Regions from separate parts of the Desulfitobacterium dehalogenans ATCC 51507 genome, predicted to be linked through region 1. Evidence: riboswitches for the same ligand, from Rfam matches in the RefSeq annotation. Region 1 holds a riboswitch; each other region holds the start of a gene.
The links. Region 1 has a riboswitch for molybdenum cofactor ahead of DESDE_RS10805 (molybdopterin-binding protein). Riboswitches for the same ligand answer to the same signal wherever they lie in the genome.

Region 2: another riboswitch for molybdenum cofactor. It lies ahead of moaA (GTP 3',8-cyclase MoaA); the one in region 1 lies ahead of DESDE_RS10805 (molybdopterin-binding protein).
Region 3: another riboswitch for molybdenum cofactor. It lies ahead of DESDE_RS06975 (nucleotide-binding protein); the one in region 1 lies ahead of DESDE_RS10805 (molybdopterin-binding protein).

Annotation. Positions count from the first base shown of each region.
Region 1 covers NC_018017.1:2,229,587-2,232,794, forward strand. The annotation lists gene DESDE_RS10800 (VWA domain-containing protein) at 1-578, shown strand, start outside; gene DESDE_RS10805 (molybdopterin-binding protein) at 638-1,660, opposite strand; molybdenum cofactor riboswitch at 1,653-1,789, opposite strand; gene DESDE_RS10810 (Crp/Fnr family transcriptional regulator) at 1,932-2,636, shown strand; gene DESDE_RS10815 (4Fe-4S dicluster domain-containing protein) at 2,641-3,208, opposite strand, start outside.
Region 2 covers NC_018017.1:1,330,296-1,333,503, forward strand. The annotation lists gene fdhF (formate dehydrogenase subunit alpha) at 1-50, shown strand, start outside; gene mobA (molybdenum cofactor guanylyltransferase) at 318-944, shown strand; molybdenum cofactor riboswitch at 1,144-1,269, shown strand; gene moaA (GTP 3',8-cyclase MoaA) at 1,343-2,314, shown strand; gene moaC (cyclic pyranopterin monophosphate synthase MoaC) at 2,317-2,799, shown strand; gene DESDE_RS06450 (MOSC domain-containing protein) at 2,820-3,208, shown strand, end outside.
Region 3 covers NC_018017.1:1,438,828-1,442,035, forward strand. The annotation lists gene DESDE_RS06970 (double-CXXCG motif protein) at 46-741, shown strand; molybdenum cofactor riboswitch at 902-1,034, shown strand; gene DESDE_RS06975 (nucleotide-binding protein) at 1,242-2,000, shown strand; gene DESDE_RS22450 (hypothetical protein) at 1,993-2,247, shown strand; gene DESDE_RS22455 (nitrogenase component 1) at 2,201-2,743, shown strand; gene DESDE_RS22460 (hypothetical protein) at 2,727-2,924, shown strand; gene DESDE_RS06985 (nitrogenase component 1) at 3,146-3,208, shown strand, end outside.

The DNA.
Region 1 (3,208 bases):
AAGAAATGGTTCGGGGCAATGGATCTGTCTTTCGCTTTGAATATGAAACCTATGTCTTAAAGCATCCCGAGCTTATTGTACTATGCGATGTATCCAATTCCGTAGCTCCCTTTTCTCAATTTCTTCTTTACTTATGCCAACGCATCAAATCCCGGTTTCGCAAAGTACGGCTTTACCTTTTTATTGATGGAATCTGGGATATCACCTGTGAAGAATGGTTAATAACCGGTGATTCTATGGCAGAGATCCGTTCCTGGGGCCGCAAGCATTCTTCTGGATTCACAGATTATGGTAAGGTTTTCAAAGACTTTGCCCAGAATGTTCTTCCCGCTCTTTCCACAAAGGGAACCGTGTTGATCATGGGAGATGGCCGCAACAATTTCCGCCCTGCTCAAGCAGAATATTTGCAGGAGATCCAAGAGAAGGTTAAGCATATCTTTTGGTTGAACCCTTTGGAGGAAAAGGATTGGAGCTTACCCGACAATCTTATGAAGGAGTATAGGAGGTATTGCACCCAGGTTTTTCCCTGCCGGAACCTCAGTGATTTATGGCAGATCTCTAAAAAAGTATTCTCCTAAAGAACGATTAGCCAAATTCCCAAGCGCTTGGGAATTTGGCTAAGAGAAGGTTCTTCCTCTTATTTTCCGAAGGAACAATGGGGATAAGTGCATTCCGGACACTCCAGGCACAATCCTCCATGACCGTATTTGGCAATTTCCAGACGAGTAAGCCGCTCACCAGCTAGAATGCGTGTTGCCACAAGGTCAAAGACCGTTTTTCTTGAATACATGACACAGCCGGGTAATCCCATAATCGGGATATCATCCAGGTAAGCCAATAACAGCATGGCTCCGGGAAGAACAGGAGTACCATAAGTGACTAACTCTCCCCCCAAACCTTTGATCGCCGTAGGGGTCAAATCATCGGGATCCACGGACATGCCGCCGGTTACCAGGACCATTTCTGCACCATGAGCTATATGCTCGCGGATGCGTTCTTGGATCATCTCTACATTATCGTCGGCAAAGGTTTGTCCCAAGAGAACAGAGCCCCATTCGGCCACTTTTCCTTGGAGAACCGGTCCAAATTTATCTTGGATACGGCCATGGTATACTTCACTTCCCGTGGTAACCACTCCAACCTTTTTGGGTTGAAGGGGGCGGATTTGAAGAAGTGGTTCCTTAAATTGCCGGGCGATTTCTTCGGCTTCTACAATAACTTTCTCATCAATCATCAGAGGAACGACCCTGGTCCCCGCAATTTTCTGCCCTTTCTTCACGGGACGGTGATTATGAAGGGTAGCGAGGATAATATATTCTAAAGAATTGAGGGCATAGATCCCTTCTTCAGAAGCATAGATTAATCCATCCTCCTCAGCAATTAAATTGACCTTTCCCTCTTTTGTTTCACTAAAGGAAAGACCTGGGCCCGCCACTGCTTTGGCCAGACGCTCTGCTGCTTCATCTTCGTGAATAAGACCCGGAGTCTGATCCCACACAAAAATATGCTCTTTTCCCATACTGAGAAGAATCGGTATATCTTCTTCCTTGATAACATGACCTTTTCTAAAGCGAGCATCTTTTGTTTTTCCGGGGATAATTTGTGTCAGATCGTGCATAAGCACAGATCCGATCGCATCCTGCACTCTAATCTTCTCCATGGGGTTTCCTCCTTTTCTTTGCGGAAGGCATGTTCATTTCTAAACACACCCTGGTTTCAGGCATCTCTGAAACGGCCAAATTCCGTAGATCAATTCGGTAGGAAATATGGCTCGGCTACTCATTATTATAAACCATAACTGGCAATCAGGGAATGATTCACTTTCATAAGAAAATCATTTTTTCCTCGATTTTAAAGGGTTTCTTCAAGGAAATATAGAATTTTGTTCATACATAATACTTTGATGACACTTTTGTGAAAGGAAGGGAAGTATGGCTGGTAATATTCTTAAGTTCGAGATATTTAAAAACAATCCCAACTGGCAGGGACTGCCTGATTCGTTTTGGGAGTACTGTTCTGACCATGGACGGGTTCGCCATTATGCTGCAAAGCAATTCCTTTTCTTTTCCGGAGAAGACGGTAATTCAGTCTATTTTTTACTCAAAGGCCGTATCCAAATTTTGCTCATGAGTGAATTTACTGAGAAAATTTTTCGGATTCTGCAACCTCCCGCATTTTTCCCGGAAGTTATATTAGATAATAAAGTATATCCTTATGCAGCACTCACTGCCGAGGCCTCCGATGTCTTCGTTTTGGATCGAAAGGCGCTACTTCAGTACTTTAATGAAAATCCTTCCGCACTTCTGCCTTTTTATCGAAATATGGCTTTGGATCTCCGCAGAGCTTATCGGCAAATCAAGAATATTGCTCTGGGGGATGCTCGTTCTCGGTTGGGAGCTAAGATCTTCGCTTTAGCTCATGTCCACGGCCAAGAGACTCCTGAGGGAATTCTCATTACGATTCCCCTTACCGCAACAGAGTTGGCAGGAATGTGCAGTTTAGCACGGGAATCCGTAAGCCGCATATTAAGTGAACTGAAGGATTTAGGAATTCTCAAAATGGAGAAGAAACAAATAACTGTCAGCAATTTAGACCAGCTGAGAGGATGGATTCATGAACGCCAAAACTCCTTGTGACTCTTTATAGATTCTGTCGGCGGTCAAGAAAATGAGTGAGCCTTTCCAGCGGAAGGCCATTTTCTATATAGTCTTCAAGGATGCGGCCGATTATACCGGGGAGTTCAGACGTCTGGAGCTTTTCCCGGGACAATCGTGCCAATTGTGGATGCCTTCCCAAACGCCCGCCAAGATGGAGAGTCCAGCCCGATTCCCCGGGAAGTATTTTGCCTGTTTTACATGAGCGCACACAATCCCCGCAACCAATGCACTTACTTTCATCAAATTCCAGCCTTCCCTGCCAAGACAGAGCACCTTCTTGACAGGAACGGCAGCAGGCTTGACAGCCCGTACACCTTGCCTCTGTGAACTTGGGCATAAGAAAGCCCGTTAGCCCTATATCTTTGATTTGGGGCTGAGAACAGGCGTTGGGACAACCGGCTATGCTTATCTTCGGCAAATGATGATAATGAATCACCGGAAACTTTTGGTTCAGATGAGAAAACAAATCCATACTCTTTAGAATCTGCTCTAACTGTTGGTATAAAAAAGACCAATCCTGAGCAGATTTACTGCAATTTTTCCGACAATGT
Region 2 (3,208 bases), 900 kb from region 1:
ATAAGGTCTGCGGTGTGCGGGTGGAACCTCTGGTGCAATCTGCACAATAAAGGAAACTTGCTTCAGGTGGAGTTTCGACTCCATCTGAAGCGTAGTTGACTTATCCTCTGTGAGGATAGGAATAGGGGAGTGTCCAAGCTTTGTCTAATATGCATAGCTTGCGGCACTCTCCCTTTTTTATTTCAGAAAAAACAGCTTGGTATTAACTAGCTATTAGGGTGGAAAGTAAAAGTTCTTTTATGGGAAGGGCTTATCTGTGTTACAATAAAGCAAAAGACAAAAGTCTGATCATTGATAGATATAGGGAGACATACCATATGGATGCTAATAATGGAGAAACCCTTTTGCCGATAACCGGAATTATCCTGGCCGGTGGGAAAAGCTCTCGCATGGGTCGCAACAAGGCTTTTATTGAATGGGCTGGGGTCCCACTCATTGAGCATACCTTAGCTATCTTTAGTACGGTCTTTGCTGAAGTGATGATTAGCAGCAATCATCCGGAGCTCTATGCTAAATATGGAGTTAAAGTGATCAAAGATAATTATCTGGACCATGGGCCCTTAGGAGGGTTAGAAGCATGCTTGCGGGAAGCTCGTTATGATTATGCCTTTTTTGCCGCTTGCGATATGCCTTTTTTGAGTGTAGAAGTGATTCGATTTATGGCCGGGAAAATTGAAGGGGAGGTTGATATCTTAATCCCTGAGCTTGATGGCGAAATTCAACCCCTCCATGCTTTTTATCACAAAAACTGTCTTCCCATAATTGAAGACAGTTTAAAGGCGAAGCATCTTAAACTGGCAGTATTTATTCGGCAAAACAACAGGGTACGTCATATGAGGGAGAAGGATTTCATTAATTTTCCAAACATACGTCTTTGTTTCAGTAATATGAATACACCTCAAGAATACCTAACCCTGCAACAGCATAATCTTCATAATACTTGACAATAATGTAGACATTCTTTATCGTATTTAAAGGAAACTATAAAAAGCGGCTATTTTATCAGGAATTTATTAAGATTTGTTAATAAAGATTAAGAAATATTATTATTAGAACTCTTTTTGCAATCTCCAAAATAGTGTATACTACAATTAGTTACATTCTTTAATAATTATTCACAGCCGTAGTATAATGAGTAATAGAATACGTTTTGTGCTCCGAAGCTGGAAACCTAAAGTGAGCTATGGTTTACCAGTCGTGCATTCTGCACCGGGTATTATTGGAAACAGTAATGCCTCCCATTTGGAAAGGAGTCTGTAGGGTATAGGGGAACTCCCCGGTTTTACAGACCGTGGGAGTTCTTTGTTTTGTGGAATAATGAACGTGAAGGTGGGGGAAATCTATGCAAGATCAATATCGACGCCAGATCGAATACCTGAGGATTTCCATTACAGATCGCTGCAATTTACGTTGCAAGTATTGCATGCCTCCTGAAGGAGTTCAATGGATTCCCCATGAGTCTATCTTGACCTATGAAGAAATATCACGTGTCATGCGGATTAGTACCTCCTTAGGATTTAGACGGTTTCGCATAACCGGCGGGGAGCCCTTAATTCGATCCGGAATTCTGGAATTTTTACAGAATGCTTCCCAAATTTCAGGGGTGGAGGATCTGATGCTTACCACCAATGGGATACTTCTTCCAGACATGGCAGAAGACCTAAAGAAGGCGGGAGTTAATCGAGTTAATATAAGCCTGGATACCTTCGATGAAGATAAGTTTCGAGAGCTCACCCGTGGTGGGGATATTAAGAAAGTCTTTCAAGGGATACACCGCTCCCTCGAAGTAGGGTTACATCCGGTTAAACTCAACGTAGTGGTTGTTCGTGATTTCAATAGCCATGAACTGCCACGTTTTATGGAATTAGCCCATGACTATCCCGTTCATGTTCGCTTTATCGAATTGATGCCCATCGGAATCAGTTCGGATAAACGCAGTGATTTTGTATCCATCGATGAGATGAAAGCAATATTGGGCTTAGAGGGCCTTAAAGCTACTCGTGACATTCGAGGAGGAGGGCCTGCTGAATATATCACTTCGGAGGGATTTAAAGGTAGTGTGGGCTTTATCAGCGCTATCAGCAAACATTTTTGCAGCACCTGCAACCGTATTCGCTTAACTCCCGATGGTAAGCTGCGCCTATGTTTACACAGTTCCAATGAAGTGGATTTTCGTGAAGTGCTTCGCTCCAACAAGAGTGATGATGAGGTCAGGGATGTTTTTGCCCAAGCGATTTGGAATAAGCCGGCTGAACATCATATGAATGATCAGGCTTGGCAGGATCAACGGATTATGTCCCAGATTGGAGGATAATTATGGAATTGACACATTTTGATGAAGAAGGCCGGGCACGTATGGTGGATGTCTCGGATAAAGCGGAGACCACTCGAGTGGCTACAGCCCGGGGTAAGGTAGAGATGCAACCGGAAACTTTAGAGAGAATCCGGTTAGGGCAGATTGCTAAAGGGGATGTATTGGCGGTAGCCCAAGTCGCAGGAATCATGGCAGCCAAACAAACTTCAAATGTTATTCCTATGTGTCACCCTTTGGCTATTACAGGGGCTAAACTGAATTTTGAAATTGTTCCTCCAGGAACCATAGAAATCGAAGGAATCGTCAAGGTCACGGGGAAAACCGGGGTTGAGATGGAAGCTCTTACAGCGGTAAGCGTAGCAGCTTTAACCATCTATGATATGTGCAAAGCTATCGACAAGACCATGGTCATCGGCGATATCCGGCTCATGGAAAAAACCGGTGGCAAGAGCGGTCATTTTATGCGCGAAGACCATATAAGCTAAAAGATTGGGGAGAAAGATGAATGGCGAAAATTATTGCAGTTTGTACAAGTGAGAAAAAGGGGATGCGGAAGAAGAACGTGGGCGAGGGAATCCTGAAGGTTAATTTTGGTATTGAAGGTGATGCCCATGGGGGAGATTGGCATCGTCAAGTAAGTTTGCTGGCTTTGGAAAGCATTAAGAAGATGCAGGACATGGGGCTTGATGTGGGACCGGGAGATTTCGCTGAGAACTTAACCACCGAAGGAATTGATCTGGTTAGCCTGCCCCTCGGCACAAAACTGAAGATTGGTGAAACCGGCGTGGGGGAAGTGACCCAGATCGGTAAAGAGTGTCATACCCGTTGTGCTATTTATTATCAAGCGGGGGATTGTGTTATGCCGAAGGAAGGGATCTTTATCCGTGTTCTGGA
Region 3 (3,208 bases), 790 kb from region 1:
TCTTTTTTATTATTTAAGAAGCTTAACTTATAGGGAGCACCAGAAATGGTTGATGTCCATAAAGTATATATTGAAGGTGATGAGATGCGATATTATTGTTTAGAAATTGATGAAGGAAACAAGAAAAAATACGCCTATGGGTTAAGTGTAACCGAATGGCCAAGAAAATGGATTCTTTGCTCCAAATGCCAGAGAGAATGGAAAAAAAGCGTAATGCATGACTTTGGAACAGATACCCCTATTGTTTTGTCTAATGATAATTATCCTGATTTTCTCTGGTTTTATATTAATCATATTTCAGAGAAAGCTAAAGACGTTCTGGAAAGAGAAAAGATTACGGGCTATAGACTAGAGAAAGCCCCTGTGTTATCCTTCAATGATTTAACTGATATGCAACTTAAGGAGCTCCGGCGCCATGGTACCCGGGTCAATAAAATACCCACAGTCCCGCCTGCCTATTACAAACTTCATGTTGATGTGTGCGCCGAACTTTATAGAAAATCAAACATTATTCTGCTCGATAGTTGCTCGGAATGCGGCTATGAAACATACCTTGCCGAGAGCAAGGAGCGGATTGAATCGAGAGATAGCCTTTTTTTGAGGGGGGAGTCTCTCAATGGAATAGATCTGTTCAGGGCCAAGGGCTACGGTGTTAATATCTATTGCTCTGAAAGATTTGTTGAAGCCTATCAAAGACACGAGCTGACAGGATTGATGTTTACTGAGATTGTAGTGCTTTGAGGCTGCTGCATAACTGGGCGGAAGATAACCTAACATAACTAGATATAATGTAAAATAAAATCAAGATGTTTATTTTTCTGTTGATTTATGTTATTTATGTTTGTGGGAAGAAACATCGGGAATTAAAATTTCGGATTGTCCGATTATTAGCATAAAGACAAAACTGAATAGTTTCCGAGCTCATTCGTCTAAAAGAATCTCTCATGACGGAAGAGCCTGAGCAAACCGCTCACGGGGTCAGTTAGGAAACCAGCTGGCCTTCACTTATGAAAAGGAAGCAGAAAGGACAAATTTGACAGAGTCGGCTCTGGCTTTTGTTGTTTTCGCTATCGGGCGGTTTGCTTTTAGAAAGGCAAGCCGCTTTTTTCTTTATAGGAGAAAACTATGGCGAACAGATCAGGCAGCGTAGTCGCCAACTGATTTGACTGCTGTCAAATTTGAACCAAAATAACGGCAGGAATGTGCGGGAGAAATTCCACCGGATAAGGAGTGCATAAAAAATGATCAGAGCAGCTATTTACGGCAAAGGAGGGATTGGCAAATCCACTACCACATCCAATTTGGCGGTAGCCTTGAGTGAGATGGGTTATAAAGTGATGCAGATCGGCTGCGATCCCAAGGCGGATTCCACAAGAATGTTGACCGGAGGGAGGCCCATTCAAACCGTATTGGAGCTGGTGCGCAGCAAACGGGATGACCTGCAGGTGGGGGACTTTGTGCAAGAGGGATATAACGGAGTTCTTTGTGTGGAAGCCGGCGGTCCCATGCCGGGTATCGGCTGTGCCGGACGGGGAATTATCACCGCCTTTGATACCTTGGCAGAAATGAAGGCATATGAAGTCTACCAACCGGATATTGTGCTTTACGATGTGCTGGGGGATGTGGTCTGCGGCGGGTTCGCCATGCCTTTGCGGGGAGAATATACGGATGTGGTTTTTATAATTACCTCGGGAGAGATGATGTCCATGTACGCAGCGTCCAATATCGCCGCAGCTTTGGCCAATTTCCGCAACCGGGATTATGCCCGTTACGGGGGGCTGATTCTGAACCGGCGCAATGTGGACAAGGAGATGGAGCTGGTGCAGCAGCTATCGGCGGAAACCCAGGGTGAGCTCATTTCCGTTATCCCCCGGGCGGCTGAGATACAGAGAGGGGAAGAGCAGGGCAAGACAGTCATGGAGTTATTTCCCGAAACGGAGATCGCTCAAAGTTACCGCACTTTGGCCCGGCATTTCATTGAGGTATGCGGTCATGAGTAAGGGGGTGCAAAATAATCTTCTCAATTATATTCCCAACCGGAGCAGACCTAAGACTATTCTGCGCATTCCGGAGAGCCATAGTCTCCATATATGCCCCACGGCCTGCGGCCGCCGCAACGCTATACGTGCCCTGCAAAACGGGGAAAAAGAGTTTCTCTCCTTTTTATATATCGGGGAAGAGGATGCGGTTTCCGGACAATATGTTGAGAATATCGGCTGCGGTGGAAGAGCTTCTGGAGGTGCTTGAGCCGGCGCCTAAGGCCTTTGTGCTTTACTTTAATTGTATCGATGATTTCCTGGGTACCGATGAAAAAGCACTTTTGCGAGAGCTCAAAAGCCGTTTTCTCGGACATCATTTCACAGTCTGCCATATCAATCCCGTGGCGGCCGATGAAAAAATATCCCAGGGCATGCGCAAGCATAATCAGATGTATGAGCTGCTGGAATACACCGAGGAAAAGGACGAAGGTATTAATCTAATCGGCAATTATGTTTCTCTTGATCAGGAGAGCGAGCTCTTTGACCTTTTGGCGGACTGGGGGATTAAGAGAGTACGGGAGCTTTTTGCTTGTCGGACGTTTGAGGAATATCAAAAGATGGCGGCCAGTCGGCTGAACCTGGTACTAGTGCCCATGGGCTTGGTTGCTGCTCAAAGCATGGCGGAAAAGCTGGACATTCCTTATTATTTCAATCCCCCTTCCTATTTATGGTTTGGACCAGGAGTACATGGCTATCGGTTATGATGGAGCCTTTTTGCTGAAGGCCAGGTATTTTGTGGATGTGTTTAATGATGAGTCCTTTTATGGGTTTCACGGTATTCGCAAGCTGATGAAGCTTATGGGAGAAGCTGTCGCCAGGGCAGCGGATTGGGGAGACCTGAAGGTGAACAGAGATGAGGGGAGCGAGCGTCCATGGAACGGTTAGCCATCTATCTCCCGCCTTTTTCCAGTGATTATTCCGGAGCCTGTTCCACGCTCTTGAACTGAACTGTTTGATCATCATTGATGACGCCTCATGCTGTACCCGCAATTATGTCACCTAAGATGAACCCCGCTGGACGGAAAGCACGCGCAGTACCTTTGGCTCGAATCTGAGAACCATTGAAGCTGTGCTCGGGGATGAAGAACGGCTGATCAGCCAGACCATTGAAGCGGCGCAGAAGCTCAAGCCGGAATTCATTGCCGGGCAGCCCCGTGCCGGCGATCATC